DNA from 4 places in the Pedobacter terrestris genome. Region 1 is predicted to be linked to each of the others. Evidence: riboswitches for the same ligand, from Rfam matches in the RefSeq annotation. Region 1 holds a riboswitch; each other region holds the start of a gene.
The links. Region 1 has a riboswitch for S-adenosylmethionine ahead of ACJVDH_RS10300 (O-acetylhomoserine aminocarboxypropyltransferase/cysteine synthase family protein). Riboswitches for the same ligand answer to the same signal wherever they lie in the genome.
Positions count from the first base shown of each region.

Region 2: it holds a riboswitch for S-adenosylmethionine, as region 1 does, so the genes downstream of both, ACJVDH_RS11920 (SusC/RagA family TonB-linked outer membrane protein) here and ACJVDH_RS10300 (O-acetylhomoserine aminocarboxypropyltransferase/cysteine synthase family protein) in region 1, are expected to answer to the same signal.
Region 3: it holds a riboswitch for S-adenosylmethionine, as region 1 does, so the genes downstream of both, metH (methionine synthase) here and ACJVDH_RS10300 (O-acetylhomoserine aminocarboxypropyltransferase/cysteine synthase family protein) in region 1, are expected to answer to the same signal.
Region 4: it holds a riboswitch for S-adenosylmethionine, as region 1 does, so the genes downstream of both, ACJVDH_RS02060 (cysteine desulfurase family protein) here and ACJVDH_RS10300 (O-acetylhomoserine aminocarboxypropyltransferase/cysteine synthase family protein) in region 1, are expected to answer to the same signal.

Region 1 covers NZ_CP180264.1:2,419,606-2,422,750, reverse strand. Annotated here, with positions in the region: gene ACJVDH_RS10305 (homoserine O-acetyltransferase family protein) at 1-4, opposite strand, end outside; gene ACJVDH_RS10300 (O-acetylhomoserine aminocarboxypropyltransferase/cysteine synthase family protein) at 63-1,367, opposite strand; SAM riboswitch class I at 1,636-1,746, opposite strand; gene ACJVDH_RS10295 (hypothetical protein) at 1,958-2,971, shown strand; gene ACJVDH_RS10290 (hypothetical protein) at 3,097-3,145, shown strand, end outside.
Region 2 covers NZ_CP180264.1:2,819,082-2,822,226, forward strand. Annotated here, with positions in the region: gene ACJVDH_RS11920 (SusC/RagA family TonB-linked outer membrane protein) at 1-1,988, opposite strand, end outside; SAM riboswitch class I at 2,236-2,337, opposite strand; gene ACJVDH_RS11925 (ATP-grasp domain-containing protein) at 2,623-3,145, opposite strand, start outside.
Region 3 covers NZ_CP180264.1:258,823-261,967, forward strand. Annotated here, with positions in the region: gene ACJVDH_RS01300 (Bax inhibitor-1/YccA family protein) at 1-118, shown strand, start outside; gene ACJVDH_RS01305 (hypothetical protein) at 190-747, opposite strand; SAM riboswitch class I at 958-1,063, shown strand; gene metH (methionine synthase) at 1,234-3,145, shown strand, end outside.
Region 4 covers NZ_CP180264.1:448,062-451,206, forward strand. Annotated here, with positions in the region: gene ACJVDH_RS02050 (LamG domain-containing protein) at 1-250, shown strand, start outside; gene ACJVDH_RS02055 (class I SAM-dependent methyltransferase) at 331-1,134, opposite strand; SAM riboswitch class I at 1,268-1,367, shown strand; gene ACJVDH_RS02060 (cysteine desulfurase family protein) at 1,411-2,568, shown strand; gene metN (methionine ABC transporter ATP-binding protein MetN) at 2,871-3,145, shown strand, end outside.

The sequences.
Region 1 (3,145 bases):
GCATGTTATTGTCGTTGTTGTTAGCCCCCTTTCGGGCAAAGGTTGAGTGTTTTAAACAAAGGTTAGGATTGCAAAGCCGCGAAAGCTTGTTCAAAATCGGCCTTAATATCGTCGATGTGCTCAATACCAACAGATACCCGAAGTGCATTTGGTTTTACACCTGCAGCAAGTTGTTCTTCATCACTTAACTGTTGATGTGTAGTTGCCGAAGGTTGAATGATCAGCGTTTTGGCATCTCCAACATTTGCCAGATGCGATACCAGTTTTAAATTATTGATCAGATTGGCAGCATCTACTTTTTTGCCTTGAAGTTCAAAAGAAAGTACCGCCCCAAAACCATTGCTTAAATATTTTTTTGCCAGGTTGTTGTATTTGCTGCTCGCCAATCCCGGATACTCAACTTGTTTAACTAAAGGATGATTTTCTAACCATGTGGCCAATTCAAGCGTATTGTCTACATGTCTTTGTACGCGAAGCGATAAAGTTTCCAGCCCTTGAAGCAGTAAAAAAGAATTGAATGGAGAAAGGGCAGGACCTAAATCCCGCAAACCTTCTACGCGTGCCCGGATGATAAACTGGATATTGCCAAAAGGGCCACTTTCACCAAAAACCTCGCTAAATACCAATCCATGGTAACCTTCTGATGGTTCAGAAAACTGTGGGAATTTTCCATTTCCCCAGTTGTAATTTCCGCCATCAACAATTACGCCGCCAATGGTGGTTCCATGTCCGCCAATCCATTTTGTTGCGGATTCTACAACGATGTTTGCACCATGTTCTAACGGGCGAAACAGATATCCGGCAGCGCCGAAGGTATTGTCTACAATTAAAGGAAGATTATATTTTTTAGCAACGGCGGCAATTTTCTCAAAATCAGGAATGCTGAATGCCGGGTTTCCGATCGTTTCCAGGTAAATGGCCTTTGTGTTATCGGTTATTTTCTGCTCAAATTCTTCCGGTTGATCCGGATTGGCAAAATCTACTGAAATGCCTAAACGTTTAAAAGAAACCTTAAACTGGTTGTAAGTTCCACCGTAAATGTGAGAAGAAGAAAGTAGACGATCACCTGCTTGCAATATGTTATTTAATGCAATAAACTGAGCAGCCTGGCCAGAAGCTACTGCTAGTGCAGCAACTCCGCCCTCTAATGCAGCAATGCGTTTTTCAAATACATCACTTGTTGGATTCATAATTCGGGTGTATATATTCCCAAATTCTTTCAGCGCAAAAAGGTTTGCGCCATGTTCTGCATTGTTAAATCCATATGATGTGGTTTGGTATATAGGAACTGCGCGTGCGCCTGTTGTTGGATCAATTTCCTGACCGGCGTGCAATTGTAAGGTTTCAAATTTATATGAAGCAGACATAATTTTCGTGTTTTAAAAAAAATATTGAATATTGTGTTTTGAAGGCAACCAAACCGTTTGGGTGCAAATCAATGAAGCGTACCCTTTTGCAAAAGAGCCTTCCAATTTTGTAAGAAGAACTAAAAAGGAAGATTTATCAAATTACCCTATGCAACAGCACATGCGGGTAATTGATGCGCTATAACACATCAATAAAGTCTCAGAGAAAAATTTCTGTTCAAGGATTGATTCGCTTTGCGATCGAAGATTTAATGTATTCATCAGTCTTAATTTATATCACCAGATTACACCGTGTAATTTGGTCAGGAATTGGCACCTTCTCTTTCTGAGGGTTGCCAGTGGGTCTCGGAGCCAGTCTCTCGCCACTTCTTTATAAATCAATCTGTTTAGATTGACTTTTATTTAGCCTTTCGCCAAATAATATTTCAAATGTCTGAATTTATTTTTTATTGACCAAATTAAATTTTGAAAATAAGGTAATGATTTGTTGTTCAGTGTTATAATTTCATTCTGTCGAAAATTCTGGAACAGAATTTAGTTTATTACTGAACTAAATATATATGTTTGTGTAATTTATACTAATCATTCCTATGAAAACAAAATCTATTTTTAGCGCCGTCTTTCTGTTGATTTTTATGCAATCGGCCTTTGCACAATTTGGCGGGTTAAAAGACAAATTATTAAAGGTTGGTACTGCACAGGGCGCAAAAGCACTCGGCGTAGACAAATTTCTTAAACAGCCTTCGGCAATCAGTACAAGTTTTGAAGATGTAAACAGAGTGGGCGAGAAGATGCCCGATTTTGTATCCACCTTGAAAGTGCAGCCGCTTTATCAGCTTCCGAAAAATCCTGATGGCGGTTTTATTCTTTGTGAAGGATTGTATGAAATGAAAAATAAAAGTTATTGTCTAAAAGCCGGAACGTTTGCCCCGTCAAAAGGCGATGGTTATATGTATGCGCCGGTACTTGGATCAAAGGAAGATATTGTTGTGGCGATCATTAAGAGTGCAGAAAAACACCAGGATGTTGAGCAACATCATATCCAAATGCTGCTGTGGACAATTATTGCACGCACTCGATTTTCTGATTATTCTGGTGATGTAAAATTAACCGCGGTAAAACTTTTGACGCCTAAACAACTTACGCAATTGGAAGGTGGCGCGCTTGGTGTTTTGCCTTTTGATGTAATGGAGAAAGCAAAAGATCAACTTCCATCTGGTGTTCGGGCTGTTTTTGAAGCTGAAAATAATATTCGCCAATTGGTTTCGTCAGGAAACTACAGCTACGCAGATATGGAAAAATATGCCATTATTGCTGGTATGGCGCCTCCGCGTTCTGATGTACCCAGCGGCATTTGGACCAAACATCCCGACGGTTATTACATTCGTTATTTCCCTTCAGGATATGCCATTACGCGTGTTCAGGTATATGTTCCGAAAGAATTAGTTGCTGGCGGAAAAGTGATTGTTTACGATGCCGCAGGAGATATTGCCTGTCCGGCGAATACCGGTTCTCAACGTTTGGCACAAACAAATGAACCGCTTGAAGCAGATTATACAATTAAACTATCCACAATTTGTAATCCGCAAACAACTGGAAAGTAGAGTAGAGTTTGTTGAGGCAATTCTATCCAGAAACGATGTCGCGTATCTATCGTTTAGTCAATTTATGCTATACTTGTGCGCAATATTTTTGCAAAACAACTAAATATACAACTGATTAATAGAATATGATATTGTTAAATAACGATTTGCCCACATCAACTTTGTTGGAAATTA
Region 2 (3,145 bases), 400 kb from region 1:
CGGCCCCAGCTCCCTTTAATTTTCAATGCGTTCACGACAGTACTGAATGATGAATTTTTATAAAAAGATTCTTCGCTAACAGACCAACCGGCAGAAACACCACCAAAATTTCCGTATTTATTTACTGCGCCAAGTGCAGAGTTTCCATCCTTACGGAAATTTCCGGTGATGAAATATTTGCCTTTATAATCATAAGAAAGTCTGAAAAAAGACGACAGATATAACTTTTCTGATAATGCATTTCCCGATGATTTTATCGTACCCCAGGTACCTTGGTAATTTTCAAAAAACAGATCCGAAGCGGTGGTTTGGTTAGCGCCCCACGATGAAAATTCAAACTTCTGAACGTCATATCCCGCAAGGGCAGAAATGTGGTGAACTTCTCCGAAACGTTTATCGTAAGAAAGACTATTCGTGAAATTGTAGTTGTTGCGTAATGCAGAAACATTGGTTACAGAACCGCCTGTAGAAAATGCAGATGAACCAAGAATTGGGCTGAGATACGTTTTATCCTCAGATCTTAACCGATCCAAAGCGTAGTTACTGTCAAATTTTAATCCGTCAAGCAATTTAAAGCTCGCATGGATATTTCCAATAATGTGATCGTTTGTTGTAGAGTAATCGCTGTTGTCAAATAATGCGCCAGGATTGTACAATGTATTCGTAAATAAATTTTTACCTGCACCAAGTGTGCCGGTACTGCTTAAATTGTAAGAACCGTCTGCGTTAAACGGCGAAACATTTGGCGGCAAAACAAGTGCAAGACGTGCGGCACCAATAAGCAACAACGTACTGTTACTTAAAGAACCTGTATTTTGCGATTGATTAAGCGTGTTATTGTAAGACACATTACCACTTAATTTGAACCATTTGGTTACATCATGATCAATATTGAAACGAAGTCCTTTACGTTCAAAATCATTGTCTTTTGTAATACCTTCCTGCTTAGAATAGTTGCTGGAAAAGTAATATTTTGTAGTTTCATTTCCACCGGCAATACTGATATTGTGGTTGTGTGATACTGCCGTACGGTAAACCTGATCGTACCAGCGTGTATCAACTGCAGATCCATCGGCATTGGTTGATGGAAAAAACAGTGCGGAAGCTACACTTGCATTATTTTGATTACCAGTTAAAATTTTACTGTTTAATACAGCTTCATTTTTAAGTTCCATATATTGGTTTGCATTCAGCAATTCTGGTAAACGAACTGCAGATGTAAGTCCGACCCAACCATCGTAACTTACTTTTGCTTTGCCTTGTTTACCACGTTTTGTAGTAATTAACAAGACACCGCCCGCAGCGCGAGAACCATAAATTGAGGTTGATGCGGCATCTTTCAAAACATCAATAGATTCTATATCTGCCGGATTGATGTCTGCAAGTGGATTATTCGGAACCGAAGTACTGGTAGAAATATCTCCGGTGTTAATCGGAATCCCATCTACTACTACAAGTGGATAAGAACTTAAAGAAATAGAGTTTACACCACGAATGCGGATAACCGGAGGATTGTTTAACACCCCATTTGGAATAGATATATTCACACCAGATGCTTTACCGATCATACCTTGCTCAAAGCTCTGAACGGGAATATCTTTTAGTGTTTCGCTGGTGATTCGTGCGGCAGAACCCGTAAATTCTTTTTTGTTCTGCGTACCGTAACCAACTACAAGAACATCTTTTAAACTGGTATTAGAAGATTTTAAACGCACATCGCCAGATGAAGATGCGGTAGATTGCGTAAGTGTTTCGTAACCTACATAACTAAATGTCAGGCTTTTATCTGCACCGGTCACAGAAATGGTAAACTGGCCATTTCCATTTGTTGCAGCACTACGGCCGCTTGCCGAAGCTTTAACCACAACACCAGGCAACGGACCGCCGCCATCGGCATCTTTTACCGTGCCGCTGATTTTACGATCCTGCGCAAATACCTGTGCAGAAACTCCGGTGATTAAAAATAAAAAGAGTAAAAATTGTTTCATATCATTTGGTTTATTTTAAACATAATAATCCCCTTAGCCTTTTTTTAAGAAGACTTTAAAGCGCTATACAGCGTGGAAGAAAATTTTAGGGCATGTAACTAACTACCTGTTTTTCTGAAGCTTTATGAATTAGCACAGGTTTAAAATTGTGTCGATACAGGTTATACAAGAATTTGGTAATCATGTGAATAGTATAAGGTTGATTGTTTAACTTTTCGCTTATACAGAACTCCCAAAGGAAATCTCTCTCTTATCTCTCCTCTTGTTAGAGGAAGGATTTAGCACCTTATTTGGCAACAGGTTGCTAAGACATCATCGGGCCCATTCCCTCAGTCTTTCTGGATAAGTCAACCAGGATATTAACTCCTGACAGCAGCAAATATATACAAAATAGGTAGACTTTATATTCTATTGTTAAATTTTTAACAATTAGACTTATATAATTCTGATAATCAGTTTAATAAATTTTATCAAAAAGAAGCAATGAAGGAGAGCGAAAAGCGAAAAGCAGAAAGAGTAATGCGGAGAGCGTAATGCGGAGAGCGTAACGCTAAAAGCATTTTGCCTACGCACCAAATACTATTTTACTAATAAACAAATGATTAATGAACCAATAGCCAATGACGAATGAACTTTACTTGCCTACACTCCTCTTAATCGCTTGCGCGTAACGTTGCACAGCATCTGAATGATAAGCAAGATATAAGAACGGCTCTATAAGTTCGAGCTCCATTAGTTGAAATTCGCCATTAATTAAAAGACCATCAACACGAGCATAAACACTATCTGGCGCAAATTTGGAAATATAGTCAGATGCTTTTTGAATTTGTTCTGCTGATGGTTTTACTTCTTCAATTGTTCCACCGAAAATCTGTTGCACGCGGAAATCGCCGGTTTTTGGTTTTTTAATAATCGTATGGCTGTATTCTCCACCGAAAAATAAAAAAGACCATTCGCCTTCACGCACTTGCTCCATAAATGGTTGCGCAATCAAATCAATATCTTTCAGCAACGTCATTATCTCTGATTTTCTTTCTAAATAATGATCGCGTTCTACAATAAATGTATTTTTTGATCCACCACTTATACATGGCTTTATGATGATTTTATCCACGTACAATTCCCCAAATACCGATGTTAATGTGCCATTCCATCCA
Region 3 (3,145 bases), 2.2 Mb from region 1:
CAATGCTTTTGGTGTTAACGACAGCAAAAAACTTGCAATAATGGGAGCGCTTACTCTATATATTACTTTCATTAATTTGTTCTTATCTCTTTTAAGGATTTTCGGTGGAAGAAAATAAGCAATATTAAAAGCTATAAAAAAAGCGATATTCAATTGAATATCGCTTTTTTTTGTGCAAAATCATTTCAATTATTCTACTGCGAAACAAGCCACAATGGTATTGCTGTTCGCAAGTGCATTTGGGTTTGAAACGATGATTCCATATTCTCCCGGATCTAAACCAGGAATATTTAACTGATATGAACTTTCTTTATACTTTTTGGACTTATATGGGATATAATTTTGGTTGTTTGTTGAAGCTCCGGAGAATGTTCCGACAGAACTGAGTTCAGATTTTCGTTGTCTGCTCGTTGCTTCAAACTTCACAATGCTGATAATGGATAAAGGGTCTGATTTATTATCGAAGCTTTTCACAATAAACGTTAGCGGCGCTACTGCCGGTAACTTTACAGGAGAAGAATTGCCCTCTATGACCATTTTCGATTTTACCTTTCCAATTCCAGTAATCAATAATGATGCACCAGCTTTGGCCTGTACTTTTACGGCTTCTTTTTCTAAAGGTGTAACAGCGTTCTCTGGCGATACATAAACGGCTTCGCCAATGTACTCAGGTTCTTCTACGTTAATTTGGCCGTAGGCGGAAAATCCTCCGTAAAGAAGGAATAATCCAATGATTAGTTTTTTCATATGCGTGTTTATTTAAGATATACTACTAAGTTAGTTTTAAAATATAGAGTATCAAGATTTGTGTTTATGTGTCAGTATTTTTTTACAAGGGTCAATTTTTTGTTCAGAATAATATATTGATGAATGAAGGAATGTATGGCTGCTGTGTAATTTTATTTGGCATGGGGGTGATAAATTTTGGAAATGATGTAGCTTTGTTGCATTTTTGTATGCTTATTAAGAAAGACGGAGGGATTAGACCCAACGAAGTCTTAGCAACCTGTGCCAACAAGGTGCTAAATTCTATCTCGGTTTTTAATACGGGAACAGATAAGTTTAGGAGTACAATCGTGTACCAACTTTTTAAATAAGCCTTTTTAAGTATCGGGTATTAATATCAAGTATCAAGTTTGATGAGCTTGTCTTGATTGCTATCGTCCGAACGCCTGTATTAATAAATCAAGAAAATCTTGGTACTTGATACTCGCTACTTACTACTACGAACAAATGAGTATAAGAGAAGAATTAGAAAAGCGTATTCTGGTGATTGATGGTGCAATGGGCACAATGATCCAGCGATACAGCTTAACAGAAGAGGATTTTAGAGGGGAGCGTTTTAAAGATCATCCCAGTGATGTGAAAGGCAATAACGATTTGCTTAACATTACACGCCCGGATGTGATTAAACAAATCCACCTGGAATATTTGCAAAGTGGTGCAGATATTATCGAAACCAATACGTTTAGTACACAGCGTATTTCTATGGCCGATTACCAGATGGAGGCACTTAGTTATGAACTGAGTTATGAAGGCGCACGTATTGCAAAAGAAGCAACGTTAGAATTTATGCAGCAAAATCCAGATCGGGTATGTTTTGTTGCAGGTGCAGTTGGGCCAACAAACCGTACACTTTCTCTTTCTCCTGATGTTAATGATCCCGGATTCCGTGCCATTAGTTACGACGAACTGTTTGATGCTTATTATGAACAGGTTCGCGGATTGGTAGATGGCGGTTCTGATGTTTTGCTTATAGAAACCATTTTTGATACCTTAAATGCAAAAGTTGCCATTGCGGCAATTAAACAATACGAGGCTGTGATTGGCCGTAAACTGGAAATTATGATTTCCGGTACCATTACAGATGCCTCTGGCAGAACCCTTTCCGGGCAAACTGCCGAAGCTTTTCTGAATTCTGTTATGCACGCAAAACCATTAAGTATTGGTTTTAACTGTGCTTTAGGTGCAAAAGAAATGCGGCCGCATATTGAAGAACTTGCGGCAAAAGCCGGATGTTATGTTTCTGCTTATCCAAATGCCGGTTTACCAAATGAGTTTGGGGCATATGACGAGCAACCGCATGAAACTGCACATTTGGTAGATGATTTTATCGCATCTGGATTTGTAAATATTGTAGGGGGCTGTTGTGGTACAACGCCGGATCATATTGGCTGTATTGCGGCAAATGCACGTAAAGCAGAACCTCGTAAAATTCCATCGGCTCTGCCTAATATGCGGTTAAGCGGATTAGAACCCGTAACCATTACGCCAGAAAGCATTTTCGTAAATGTTGGCGAAAGAACCAATATTACGGGTTCTCCGAAGTTTTCTAAATTGATTTTAAGCGGCGATTATGAAGCTGCACTTGCGGTTGCCCGTCAGCAGGTAGAAGGTGGTGCGCAAGTGATTGACGTGAACATGGATGAAGGTATGTTGGATTCTGAAGCAGCAATGACCAAGTTTTTAAACCTCATTGCATCAGAACCTGATATTGCCAAATTGCCCATCATGGTCGATTCTTCAAAATGGAGTGTAATCGAAGCCGGATTAAAATGTTTGCAAGGCAAAGGAATTGTAAATTCTATTTCACTTAAAGAAGGGGAAGAGAAATTTATTGAAAGTGCGCGTAAGATTTTAACTTACGGTGCAGCCGTTGTCGTAATGGCATTCGATGAAAAAGGCCAGGCCGATAATTATGAAAGAAGAATAGAAATCTGTAAACGCAGTTACGATATCCTGGTTGATGGCGTTGGTTTTCCTCCGCAAGACATCATCTTTGATCCGAATATTCTTACTGTAGCTACTGGTTTAGAAGAACACAATAATTACGCTGTTGATTTCATTAATGCCACACGTTGGATCAAACAGAATTTACCTTATGCCAAGGTAAGTGGTGGTGTTTCCAATATTTCATTTTCTTTCCGAGGAAATAATGTGGTTCGAGAAGCCATGCACTCTGCATTTTTATACCACGCCATCCAGGCCGGTATGGATATGGGCATTGTAAATGCCGGGATGCTTGAAGTTTACCAGGAAATACCGCCAGAACTTTTAGAGCGCGTAGAAGATGTGCTGCTAAACAGAAGGGATGACGCAACAGAACGCCTTGTAGAATTTGCAGAAACCGTAAAATCTAAAGGCA
Region 4 (3,145 bases), 2.0 Mb from region 1:
TTATGTAGATGGCGTTCAAACCCGTACAGAAACTGCAGCGGGTTCTGCTTTCGCATTAGAAACGCCGGTGAATTTAGCCATCGGGCAGATTCTGCCAAAAGCGATCTTGAATTTTACAGATAGCAGCAGTCCGTTTTATTATTCTGGTGCCGCGTATTTCAGAGGTGCGTTAGATGATATCCGCTTTTACAATAAAGCTTTATCAACTGATGAAGTAACGCAGATTTACAACAACGAAAGGCCAGATTAGGTATCTAAAATTGTTTGGAAATATAAAAGCCGGGCAACCTTTTAAGGTTGTCCGGCTTTATTGGTTAAAAATACCAGAGGTTATAACAGCGGCGCCAGAAATAATTTAGCATCATATTCCAGTTTTACAAAGCCATTGCGCTGGTGGCGTTCAAAAATTTCTTCCAGTTCCTGAACCAGCGTTGGGTAATCTTCGTCTCCTTGCAGCGGAGCGTAAGATGCTGATCTAAAATAACCCAGTAATCCATCTTTATCCAGTTGCCTGCTGTGGTAAACCTCTTGTTCAATCCGTAGTTTAGGATCCAAAAACTGGTCGATCACCGAAATGTTTATTTTCTCCTGATAAGGTTTTTTGCTGGTGTATTTATCTTTTAAACGCTGATAATCTTGTAAAAATGAACTTCTCTGTTGCAAGATATTCCAAATGAGTAAAAGGTGTGCGCCAGGCTTTGCAATTCTTTTAAATTCTTGCCGCGTTTGCTCCGGATGAAACCAATGAAAAGATTGTGCAACAGCAATTAAATCTACACTATTATCTGCCAGTGTTGTTTGCTCTGCACTTGCATTAACGCTTGTTAAGCCGGTGTAAGAAGCAAGTTTATTCTCGGCTTTTGCCCGCATTTCTGCATTTGGCTCTATCGCCGTTACCCGGTAATTTTTCTTTAACAAAAGTTCGGTAAAAATTCCCGTTCCGGAGCCTACATCAGCAATCGATTTTTCTCGGTTTAACGAAATGTTTTGCTCCAGATAAGTCAGGATTGCTTCGGGATATCCCGGCCGATATTTTTCATAGTCGTCAGAATGCCTGGAATAGCTCGATATAAAATGTTGATTCATGCTGTATATCAGATTTTTATCCGCAGTTGCGGAAATTGTATTGGACATTATTAAAACGTAAAACCGTCTTCACGGTTGTTCAAAGGCCGAATTTGTAATTCCTAAAATCCAAAAGTAAAATTTAACATATAAAATCTATAGGAATAGTAGTTTAATTTTTTAATTTTACGCTTGTTATACATACTTATCCAGAAAGACTGAGGGAAAGGCCCGTTGACGTCTAAGCAACCTGTTGCCAAATAAGGTGCTAAATCCTTCCCTGAAAATGGGATAGATAAGAGAGGAAGCTGTTTCTGCGTAAGTGTTTGCACTAAAGTTTAAGCAATGAGCATATATTTGGACAATGCGGCTACAACGCCATTATCTGCAGAAGTGTTTGCAGAAATGAAACCTTACTTTTTTCACGAATTTGCAAATCCATCATCTGCACATGCCGCAGGAAGGCATGCGCGGCAAGCAATTGAACAATCCAGAAGTCAAATTGCCGATTGGTTGAATACATCTCCAGAACATATTTTTTTCACCTCTGGCGGTACCGAAGCAGACAATATGGCCATACTTTCTGCAATTTATACGCAAAAAATAAGAGTGGTTATTACTTCGCGCTTAGAGCATCATGCGGTTTTAAATACATTAAAAAGAGCCGAACGCGATGGGTTAATTAAACTCGTTTTTTTATCCAATGATGAAAAGGGAAATCTGTCTTTAAAAGAACTGGATCGTTTGCTGGATGCACAAGCAGAGCAAGTGCTGATTTCGCTGATGCATGGTAATAATGAAATTGCAAACCTCAATCCAATTTATGAAATAGCCGACCTGGCAGAACATTACGGCGCGGTTTTCCATTGCGATACCATTCAAACTATGGGGCATTTTAGGTATGATGTAAGGCAAATGACACCAGATTTTCTGGTCGGCTCGGCACATAAATTTCACGGCCCAAAAGGAACAGGTTTTTTGTATAGCCGATTGCCAAAGCAATTAACAACCTTAATAACCGGCGGCGCTCAGGAAAATGGGAAACGCGCCGGAACGGAAAATGTAGCCGGAATTTTGGGGATGGCTGCTGCTTTTCAGGAAGCGTATTTGAAATTGGATGAATACGAACAGCATTTAAAACATTTGAAAGCAAAATTAATTGCCGGTTTATCTGCTTACGGTGAATTTTCATTTAATGGAAATTCTGCTGAGATAGATAAAAGTCTTTCTACAGTATTGAGTATTTCGGTACCGGATGGGGTAAGTAATGGCAATTTACTACAGCATTTAGATCTCTCCGATATTTATGCTTCTGGCGGAAGCGCTTGCTCTGGTAATGGCCTCTCTCATGTAATTTCTGCATTGCAAGCACAAAATAAACGCAATACCATTCGGTTTTCTTTTAGCCGATACAATACCGAACATGAAATTGATCAAGTACTTGCTGTAATTCAGCAATATGCACGTCAGCAGGATTTTGAATCGATTTTGCGGTCTGCTTAGTTTTATTAAAATATTTCTCGTAACCATTAACTAGACTAATACCACCAAACCAACTGCTAAGCGGCGATGAATTTCGTCGCTTAGTTTTTAACTGGCAGAAATGTAGCATGTGGGCATTGTAATGGCATTTCAACTTTTTTTATCTGTTGAAACTTTGCAAATAAAGTAACCAGAGTACGCAAAAACGAATATCTTACAAGATTAAGACTACTTTTCCTGTAGGGATTGTATATATTTGCCGATTCTTTGCCAGCACGTTCAAGACGTAAAAATTTTTAACTGGTAAAAGAAATGAATTAAAGATGATCAGACTACAAAACATTACGAAAACTTTTGGGGAAGGGAGCAAGCAGGTTACTGCACTTTCTGATATTTCGCTCCATGTAAAGCAAGGTCAGATCACAGGCGTAATTGGTGCATCAGGAGCAGGCAAAAGTACTTTAATCCGCTGTGCGAATTTATTAGAAATACCAACTTCTGGCGAGGTAATTATTGATGGACAAAACCTTTTGAAGTTAACCAGAACAGAATTGGCAATTGCCAGACGGCAGATTGGGATGATTTTCCAACATTTTAA